2 linked regions of the Caldimonas thermodepolymerans genome follow. The protein of the gene in region 1 interacts with the protein of each later gene in a pairwise test. Links are inferred from orthologs where the notes say so. Each region holds a gene or a part of one and is shown in the gene's direction. Other genes may lie near its edges. The genes, in order: IS481_RS01130 and ileS.

The links.
Region 2: the proteins of IS481_RS01130 (region 1) and ileS interact in binary tests that used the Escherichia coli proteins (3 or more experiments, as listed by UniProt). The link is inferred for Caldimonas thermodepolymerans from one-to-one orthologs.

The regions. Positions count from the first base shown.
Region 1 is NZ_CP064338.1:230,222-236,207, forward strand. Bases 1-2,966 are described here. They hold IS481_RS01130 (HyaD/HybD family hydrogenase maturation endopeptidase), read left to right. Parts: upstream 1-1,126; coding sequence 1,127-1,807; downstream 1,808-2,966. Other genes in these bases: IS481_RS01115 (nickel-dependent hydrogenase large subunit), read left to right, coding at 1-18; cybH (Ni/Fe-hydrogenase, b-type cytochrome subunit), read left to right, coding at 32-754; IS481_RS01125 (HigA family addiction module antitoxin), read left to right, coding at 770-1,096; IS481_RS01135 (HypC/HybG/HupF family hydrogenase formation chaperone), read left to right, coding at 1,809-2,153; IS481_RS01140 (thioredoxin domain-containing protein), read left to right, coding at 2,156-2,641. Outside these bases: more of IS481_RS01145, read left to right, coding at 2,967-3,553; IS481_RS01150 (rubredoxin), read left to right, coding at 3,553-3,780; [NiFe]-hydrogenase assembly chaperone HybE, read left to right, coding at 3,777-4,274; IS481_RS01160 (hypothetical protein), read left to right, coding at 4,695-5,390; IS481_RS01165 (hydrogenase maturation nickel metallochaperone HypA/HybF), read left to right, coding at 5,383-5,778; hydrogenase nickel incorporation protein HypB, read left to right, coding at 5,782-5,986.
Region 2 is NZ_CP064338.1:1,249,147-1,252,756, reverse strand. The notes cover bases 1-3,383. They hold ileS (isoleucine--tRNA ligase), read left to right. Parts: upstream 1-360; coding sequence 361-3,183; downstream 3,184-3,383. Other genes in these bases: lspA (signal peptidase II), read left to right, coding at 3,183-3,383; IS481_RS05990 (bifunctional riboflavin kinase/FAD synthetase), read left to right, coding at 1-269. Outside these bases: more of lspA, read left to right, coding at 3,384-3,610. UniProt on the Escherichia coli protein: Catalyzes the attachment of isoleucine to tRNA(Ile). As IleRS can inadvertently accommodate and process structurally similar amino acids such as valine, to avoid such errors it has two additional distinct tRNA(Ile)-dependent editing activities.

The DNA.
Region 1 (5,986 bases):
TGCGTCACCGTCCGCTGAAAGGAGCCCAGCGATGAGCGCCAGCCATGTCGTCCCGACCCCGGCCGACGAGCAACGCGAGGTCGAGCAGGGCCAGAGCATCAAGTCGGTCTACGTGTACGAGGCGCCGGTGCGCCTGTGGCACTGGATCAACGCGCTGGCCATCACGGTGCTGTGCCTGACCGGCTACTTCATCGGCCAGCCGCTGCCGACCATGCCCGGCGAGGCCAGCGCCAACTACCTGATGGGCTACATCCGCTTCGCGCACTTCACCGCCGGCTACGTGTTCGCGATCGGCCTGGTGGTGCGCGCCTACTGGGCGGTGGTGGGCAACCACCACGCGCGCGAGCTGTTCACGGTGCCGCTGCTGAGCCGCAGCTACTGGGTCGAGCTCGGGCGCATGCTGCGCTGGTACGCCTTCCTCGCCAGGCGCCCGGGCCGCTACGTGGGCCACAACCCGCTGGCGCGGCTGATGATGTTCCTCGTCTTCCTGCTGGGCTCGGTGTTCATGGTGTTCACCGGCTTCGCGCTGTACGGCGAGGGGCTGGGCGCGGGCTCCTGGGCCGACACGCTGTTCGGCTGGGTGATCCCGCTGTTCGGCCAGTCGCTGGACGTGCACAACCTGCACCGCCTGGGCATGTGGGTGATGATCACCTTCGTCGTGCTGCACATCTACGCCGCGGTGCGCGAGGACATCATGGGCCGCCAGAGCATCATCAGCACGATGGTCTCGGGGCACCGCACCTTCAAGGACTGACCCGGGTTGCGCACCATGGCCCGTCCGCCGGCGACGTCCCTGCCTGCCGTCCCGCTGTGCGTGCTGCGCGGCGTGCCGCTGCGCACGCCGGTGCACCCGGGGCGCTTCCTGCAGAAGGTCTTCCTGACGCCGCTGGGCATCAGCCAGTCCGAGGCGGCGCGGCGGCTGGGCATCTCGCGGCGGCGCCTGCACGAGGTGGTGCAGGGCCGTCGTGCCATCTCGCCCGACACCGCGGTGCGCTGCGCGCTGCACTTCGGCGCCGACACCCGCTTCTGGCTCGCCCTCCAGGCCGACCACGACGGCTTCGCCGCGTGGAAGCGGCTGCGTGCCGCCGCACGCTGACGGGGCTTTCCTCACGTCCACGCCATGTCCATGACCCACGATCCCCTGCCCTCGCCCGCCGCCACCTGTCACGATAGCGGTGACAGCCGGGCCGTCACGGTGCTCGGCATCGGCAACCTGCTGTGGGCCGACGAAGGCTTCGGCGTGCGCTGCGCCGAGCTGCTGCAGCAGCGCTACGAGTTCGACGGCCCGGTGCGCATCGTCGACGGCGGCACCCAGGGGCTGTACCTGATCGACCAGGTGAGTTCCGCCACGCACCTGCTGATCTTCGACGCGGTGGACTACGGGCTCGCGCCCGGCACGCTGATGACCGCGCGTGACGACGAGGTGCCGCAGTACCTGGGCGCCAAGAAGATGAGCCTGCACCAGACCGGCTTCCAGGAGGTGCTGGCGCTGGCGCGCCTGGCGGGGCGCTACCCGCAGCGCGTGCTGCTGGTGGGCTGCCAGCCCGAGACGCTGGACGACTACGGCGGCAGCCTGCGCCCGGCGGTGCGCGCCGCGCTGGAGCCGGCGCTGGCGCTGGCCTGCGCCGAGCTGGCCGCCTGGGGCTGCCCGCCGCGCCCGCGCACCACGCCGCTGGCGCCCGAGGAAGCCGTCACGCCGCCGCACCTGGCGCTGGAGCGCTACGAGGCCGGCCGCCCGAGCGAGGCCGAGGCCTGCCGCATCGGCGACGAGCGTTTCCTGCCGCGCGGCCTGCAGGAGGGGGCCTGAGATGTGCATCGGCATTCCCATGCAGGTGATCGAGGCCGCGGACGGGCTGGCACGCTGCACCGGCCGCAAGGGCGAGCAGCAGGTGCGCACCGCGCTGGTCGGCGAGGTCGCGCCCGGCGACTGGGTGCTGGTGTTCCTCGACTCGGCGGTGGAGCGGCTGGACGCCACGCGCGCCGCCGAGATCGAGGCCACGCTGGACCTGGTCGACCAGGCCCTGGCCGGCGGCGACGCGCAGGCGCCCGCGGCCTTCGCCCTGCCCTCGGCGATGAGCGCCGACCTGCTGCAACAGCTGACCGGCGGCGCCCGCGCCGCCGCCCCTGCCACCCGCGAGCCCCGGGACCCATGACCATGACCGCGACCCAAAGCCTGACCCCTCCTGCCGCCGCCCTGGCAATCCCGCCGCTGATCGAGCGCCTGGCGAGCGCGCCCGGGGGCGCCTGGGTGAACGACGCCACGCTCGATGCCTTCCTCGCCGAGCCCGGCGTGGCGGTGATCTTCCTGTGGGGCGACCCGGTGCGCTTCCCCGAATGCCTGGACGTGGCGGTGGTGCTGCCCGAGCTGCTCAAGGCCGTGCGCGCCGCCGGCGGGCCGGGCTGGCGCACCGGCGTGGTCGAGCCGCAGGCCGAGATGGCGGTGGACCGGCGCTACGGCGCGTCGCGCCGGCCGGCGCTGGTGTTCCTGCGCGACGGCGGCTATCTCGGCACGGTCGGCGGCATGCTCGACTGGGACGTCTTCCTCGCCGAGGTGCAGCGCGTGCTGGCCGCGCCGGTCACGCGCGCGCCCAGCATCGGCATTCCCGTGCGCGCGGCCGCGAGCGACGGCGGCTGTCATTGATTCCCTGCCCACCGGATCTGCACCATGGATTTCAACGACCCCCGGTACAAGCCCTTCCCCCTGCCGGTGCGCGCCATCGGCCCTGGCTCGCAGGTGGAGGAAGAAGCGCTGCAATACCTCGAGATGCCCAAGGGCATGTCCACCTACCGGCCGCCGGTGCTGCCCGAGCGCGAGGAGGTCGCCGGCCTGTCGGCCGCCCACGAGGCCCTGCATGCGGTGCAGCGCGCGCTGCACCAGGTGCTCGAGGGCGGCACGCCCGCGCCGGTGTCGCTCGACCACCTCGGCCCGGCCGACCGCCAGCTGCTGAACCAGGTGCTCGGCGAAGGCGAGGTCAGCGCGCGCATCGACACCGGCGACGGGCGCGAGGTGCGCATCCAGGAGTCGGTGTTCACCGGCGTGTGGCGCATCGCGGTGTTCCGGGACGGCGAGCCGGTCGAGGACCGCATCGAGGTCGCCGCGGTGCCCTCGCTGGTCGGCGAGCAGGCGCGGCTGGACGCGACCGACGTGCGTGCCCTGGCCCTGCCCGAGGCCCTGCCGCCGGGCGTGATGAACGCGCCGTCGATCCTCACCGAGCTGTCCGACCAGGTGGCGCGCTGGACCCCGCAGCGGCCCACGCACGTGGTCAACCTGACGCTGCTGCCGCTGTCGCCCGAGGACCTGGCCTTCCTCGGCGAACGCCTGGGGCAGGGGCGCGTGGTGGTGCTGTCGCGCGGCTACGGCAACTGCCGCGTCACCAGCACGCGCGTGCCGCACTGCTGGCGGGTGGTCTACTACAACTCGCAGGACGCGGTGATCCTCGACACCATCGAGGTCACCGCGATGCCCGACGCGGTGCGCGCCGCGCCCGAGGACCTGCAGGACTCGGCCGAGCGCCTCGACGAGGTGCTGGCCTGGCTGACCGGAGCACCGTGATGGCCTGCGCCGACCAACCCCGCTTCGAGGGCAGCTACCTGGGCGACCGCAGCAGGCTGTCGCGCGACGCGCGCCTCGAATGCAAGATCTGCTGGTGGGTCTATGACCCGGCCGAGGGCGACCCGGTGTGGCAGATCCCGCCCGGCACCCCGTTCGCGGAGCTGCCGCCGCACTGGCGCTGCCCGCAGTGCGACGGCGACGCCGACCAGTTCATGGTGCTGGAATGAGCCGCAGCGCGCACGCCGCTCCCGCTGCCGATCCGTCGGGCCTGCTGGTGCAGGCTTACGGCCGCATCGCGCGCACGCGCATGGCCGGGCTGCCGATGTGCCACCCGGGGCTCGGCGTCGAGGCGGTGGGCTTCCACCACCGCACGCTGGACGGTGGCGAGGCCGGCTGGCTGGGCGTGCTGGTCACGCCCTGGTGCATGAACCTGGTCTGGCGGCCGGACGACCCGGCCTGCGTCGCCGCACCCGGCCGCGAGCGCACGCACCGCCTGGGCGAGGCGGACTACGGTTTCATCGGCGCGCAGGAAGACGGCATGGGGCGGTTCGAGGCCTGTTCGCTGTTCTCGCCGATGTTCGAGTTCGAGGACATGGCCGCGGCGCGCGCCGTGGCCGGCGAAGTGATGCGGCTGCTGCAGGCGCGCGAGGCCGCCGTGCCCGAGCAGCCCGCGCGGCGGCGCTTCCTGTTCGGCGGCGCGCGCCCGGGAGCGGCGGCATGACCGCGCCCCGCCTCGACGGCACCCTGCGGCTGCGGCCCGGTCGCGAGCCGCCGCACGGCATCGTCAACGGCCGCGCGCTGGCGCTGGCGCGCGTGTGCGTGGGCCTGGACGCGGCCCAGGTGCCGGCGCTGATGCCCCGCCTGTACGCGCTGTGCGGCGGCGCGCACGAACTCGCCGCGCGGCTGGCGCTGGAAGCCGCCGCCGGCCAGGCGCGCGTCGACGCGAGCGCAGCCCAGCGCCGGCAGCTGGCAGGCGCAGACGCTGCGCGAGCACCTGCGCCGCCTCTGGCTGGACTGGCCGCAGCCGCTGGCCGGGCAGCCGCCGCGACCGCAGGCGCTGGCCGCGCTGCGCGAGCTGTGGCAGGGCGACAGCGGGCATGCGGCCCGGGCCGCGGCCTGGGTCGCCGCGCACGCGCTCGGCATGGCGCCCGAGGCCTGGCTGGGTCGCCTGCAGGCCGAGCCCGGCTGGCTCGACGCCTGGATCGCCGACGCCCCCCAGGAGCCGGCGTGGCTGCTGCGCGAGGCCGCGCGCCTGCCGCTGCCCGAGGTGCCGGCGATGCCGGCCGTCGAGGACGTGCTCGGGCTGCCCGGTGCGCTCGCGGGCCTGGGCGCGCGCCTGCTCGACGAGCCGGGCTTCATGGTCCGCCCGGTGCTGCCCGACGGCCGCTGCGCGCAGACCGGCGCTGCGCCGCGCCTGCAGCGCGCCAGCGGCCGCCCGCGCCCTGCGAGCGTCGTCGCGCGGCTCGCGGCCGGCGTCGAGGAGGTCGCGCGGCTGGCCGCCGGCGAGGACCTGCTGCGCGCCTGGGCCGAGCCGCTGGGCGGGCAGGCCGCGGTGGCGGCGGTCGAGATGGCGCGCGGCGTGCTGCTGCACGCGGTCCGGCTCGACGCCGCGCAACGGGTGGCGGGCTACCATGTCGTCGCCCCCACCGAATGGAACTTCCACCCCGAAGGGGGCGTCGCGCGGGCGCTGGCCCGGCTGCGCGGCGACGAGGCCGGCATCGCGCGGCTGGCCGGCGCGCTGGCGACCGCCTTCGACCCCTGCGTGGCGTTCGAGGTGGCCGCCCGCACGGGTCCTGCGCGACGCGACACCATCCACGACGAGATCCACCATGCATGAACTGAGCCTGGCCGGCGGCATCCTGCGCATCGCCGAGGACGCGGTGGCCCGCGAAGGCGCGGTGCGGGTGCGGCGGCTCGTCGTCGAGGCGGGCGCGCTCAGTGCGGTGGACGTGCGTGCGCTGCGCTTCGCGCTGGAGTCGATCGCCTCGGGCACCTGCCTCGAACAAGCCGCGGTCGAGCTGCGCGAGGTGCCGGGCCAGGCCTGGTGCCTGGGCTGCAGCCGCACGGTGCCGATCCGGTCCCGCCTCGACGACTGTCCCGCCTGCGGCAGCGCCCGCCTGCAGCCGACCTCCGGCACCGAGCTGCGCGTGGTGGAGATGTACGTCGAGGACCTTCCGTCATCCGAGCCGGCCGGCGCGCCGGCGGCTCCCCTTGCCGAGGAGTGAAGCATGTGTGTCGTCTGCGGTTGCGCCAACGGCGCCGGTCCGGCCCCTGATCCCGTCCATGCCGCGGGGCAGGGCCACGACCACCATCACCACCACCACGATCACCACCACCATCATCACGATCCCCGTCACCACGACCACGCGCACGGCAACCTGCACTACGGCACCGGCGCGGCGCGCGTCTCGGTGCCCGGCATGAGCCAGGAGC
Region 2 (3,610 bases), 1.0 Mb from region 1 along the record:
CCAGCCTCGGGCTGCGCCCCACGGTCGAGGAGACCGACCGCATCCTGCTGGAGGTCAACTGCCTGGAGTGGCCGGCCGAACTGGGGGCCGAAGGGGGCTACGGTAAAATCGTGCGCGTGGAACTGCTGCACAAACTGCGCGACGAAGTCCGATTCGAAGGGCTGGACGCCCTGACGGCGGCGATCCGTCAGGACGCGGCCGACGCACGCGCCTACTTCGCGTCGCTGCACCAGCAAACGCGCCGCCAGACCACGCGCGACCGAATTTGACGCCCGCTCGACTGCCGCGAGACCGGGCCGCGTCTCATCACCCTGGCGGTCTGCCCTACCCCACATGGCACGCCCGGCGTGCCCCGAGACCATGAGCGACACCCCCGACTATCGATCGACCCTGAACCTGCCCGACACACCCTTCCCGATGCGCGGGGACCTGCCCAAGCGCGAGCCGAAGTGGGTCAAGGAATGGGAAGACAAGGGCATCTACCGGAAGCTGCGCGAGGCGCGCTGCGGCTGCCCGAAGTTCGTGCTGCACGACGGCCCGCCCTATGCCAACGGCAAGCTGCACATCGGGCACGCGGTCAACAAGGTGCTCAAGGACATGATCGTCAAGGCGCGGCAGCTGGCCGGCTATGACGCGATCTACGTGCCGGGCTGGGACTGCCACGGCCTGCCGATCGAGAACCAGATCGAGAAGACCTACGGCCGCGGCCTGTCGCGCGACGAGGTGCAGGCCAAGAGCCGCGCCTACGCGACCGAGCAGATCGCCCAGCAGATGGTCGATTTCAAGCGCCTGGGCGTGCTGGGCGACTGGGAGCGTCCCTACCGCACGATGGACTTCGGCAACGAGGCCAACGAGATCCGAGCCCTCAAGCGCATCATGGAGCGCGGCTTCGTCTACCGCGGCCTCAAGCCGGTCTACTGGTGCTTCGACTGCGGCTCGTCGCTGGCCGAGTTCGAGATCGAATACAACGACAAGAAGTCGCTGACGCTGGACGTGGGCTTCCTGTGCGCCGAGCCGGAGAAGCTGGCTGCCGCCTTCGGCCTGCCGAAGCTGGAGAAGGATGCCTTCGCCGTCATCTGGACCACGACGCCGTGGACGCTGCCGGCCAACCAGGCGCTCAACCTCAACCCCGAGCTGGAATACGCGCTGGTCGACACCGAGCGCGGCCTGCTGCTGCTGGCGCAGGCGCTGGTCGAGAAGTGCCTGGAGCGCTACGGCCTGCAGGGCCGCGTGGTGGCCACCACCAAGGGCGCGGCGCTGGACCGCATCCAGTTCCGTCATCCGCTGGCGCACGTGCACCCGGGCTATGACCGCCTCTCGCCGGTCTACCTGGCGGACTACGCCACCGCCGAGGACGGCACCGGCATCGTGCACTCCGCGCCGGCCTACGGCGTGGACGACTTCAACTCCTGCGTCGCGCACGGGCTGAAGTACGAGGACATCCTCAACCCCGTGCAGGGCAACGGCGTCTACGCCGACGACCTGCCGCTGTTCGGCGGCCAGAACATCTGGAAGGCCGGCCCGCAGATCATCGAGACCATGCGCGAGGCCGGGCGCCTGTTCGCCTCCTCCAGCCTCGTGCACAGCTACCCGCACTGCTGGCGCCACAAGACGCCGGTGATCTACCGCGCCGCCGCGCAGTGGTTCGTGCGCATGGACGAGGGCGAGGGCGTGTTCACCAAGGACAAGGCCCCGCGCACGCTGCGCCAGATGGCGCTGGACGCCATCGAGCAGACCAGCTTCTACCCCGAGAACGGCAAGGCGCGCCTGCGCGACATGATCGCCGGGCGGCCCGACTGGTGCATCTCGCGCCAGCGCAACTGGGGCGTGCCGCTGCCCTTCTTCCTGCACAAGGTGACGGGCGAGCTGCACCCGGACACCATGGCGCTGATGGACCGCGCCGCCGACCTGGTCGAACAGGGCGGCATCGAGGCCTGGTCCAAGCTCGACCCGCGCGAGTGGCTGGGCGACGAGGCTGACCACTACGTCAAGAGCAACGACATCCTGGACGTGTGGTTCGACTCGGGCACGACCCACTTCCACGTGCTCAAGCACAGCCATGCCGACCAGTCGACCTGGCCGGCGGACCTGTACCTGGAAGGCCACGACCAGCACCGCGGCTGGTTCCACTCCTCGCTGCTGACCGCCTGCGCGATGTACGACCGCGCGCCGTACAAGGGCCTGCTCACGCACGGCTTCACGGTCGACGGCCAGGGCCGCAAGATGAGCAAGTCGCTCGGCAACACGGTGGTGCCGCAGGAGGTGAGCGACAAGCTGGGCGCCGAGATCGTGCGCCTGTGGGTGGCGAGCACCGACTACTCCGGCGACCTGGCGATCGACGACAAGATCCTGGCGCGCGTGGTCGATGCCTACCGCCGCATCCGCAACACGCTGCGCTTCCTGCTCGCCAACACCAGCGACTTCGACCCGCAGAAGGACATGGTGCCGCAGGAGCAGCTGTTCGAGATCGACCGCTACGCGCTGACCCGTGCGGCGGCGCTGCAGGCCGAGATCCTGGCGCACTACGAGGTCTACGAGTTCCACCCGGTGGTCGCCAAGCTGCAGGTGTACTGCTCGGAAGACCTGGGCGCGTTCTACCTCGACGTGCTGAAGGACCGCCTCTACACCACGGCGCCCAAGTCGCTGGCGCGCCGCTCGGCGCAGACGGCGCTGTGGCAGATCACGCACGCGATGCTGCGCTGGATGGCACCGTTCCTCAGCTTCACCGCCGAGGAAGCCTGGAAGGTGTTCGCCCCGGGCCAGTCGGAATCGATCTTCATCGAGACCTTCTGGCAGTTCGCCGAGCGCGACGAGGCGCTGCAGGCCAAGTGGACGCGCCTGCTGGAAATCCGCGACGCGGTCAACAAGGAGATCGAGGCGGTGCGCGCCGAAGGCAAGGTCGGCCCCTCGCTGCAGGCCAACCTGACCATCGCCGCGCCCGAGGCCGATCGCCGCATCCTCGAGAGCCTGGGCAGCGACCTGAAGTTCGTCTTCATCACCTCGGCCGTCGAGGTGGTGCCCGGTGACGAGCTGAAGATCACCGTCAGCCCGGCCACCGCGCCCAAGTGCGAGCGCTGCTGGCACTACCGCGACGACGTCGGCCACGACGCGGCGCACCCGACGCTGTGCGGCCGTTGCACCAGCAACCTGTACGGCGACGGCGAAGACCGGAAGGCGGCCTGATGGCGGGCGGCAAGGGGGCAGCCAGCGTCTGGCCCTGGCTGGGGATCGCGCTGGTCGTGATCCTGCTGGACCAGTTCACCAAGACGCTGATCCTCGGCTACTACACGCCGGGGCAGGGCACGCCGGTCACGTCGTTCTTCAACATCGTGCGGGTGCACAACACCGGCGCGGCGTTCTCGTTCCTCGCCGGCGCCTCCGGCTGGCAGCGCTGGTTCTTCATCGGGCTGGGCCTGGCCGCGGCGGCGTTCATCGTCTTCATGCTGCGCCGCCACGGCCACCAGCGCCTGTTCGCCTGGGCGCTGGCGCTGATCCTGGGCGGCGCGCTGGGCAACGTGATCGACCGCGCCCTGCACGGCTACGTGGTCGACTTCCTCGACTTCCACTGGGGTGGCCGGCACTTCCCGGCCTTCAACATCGCCGACAGCGC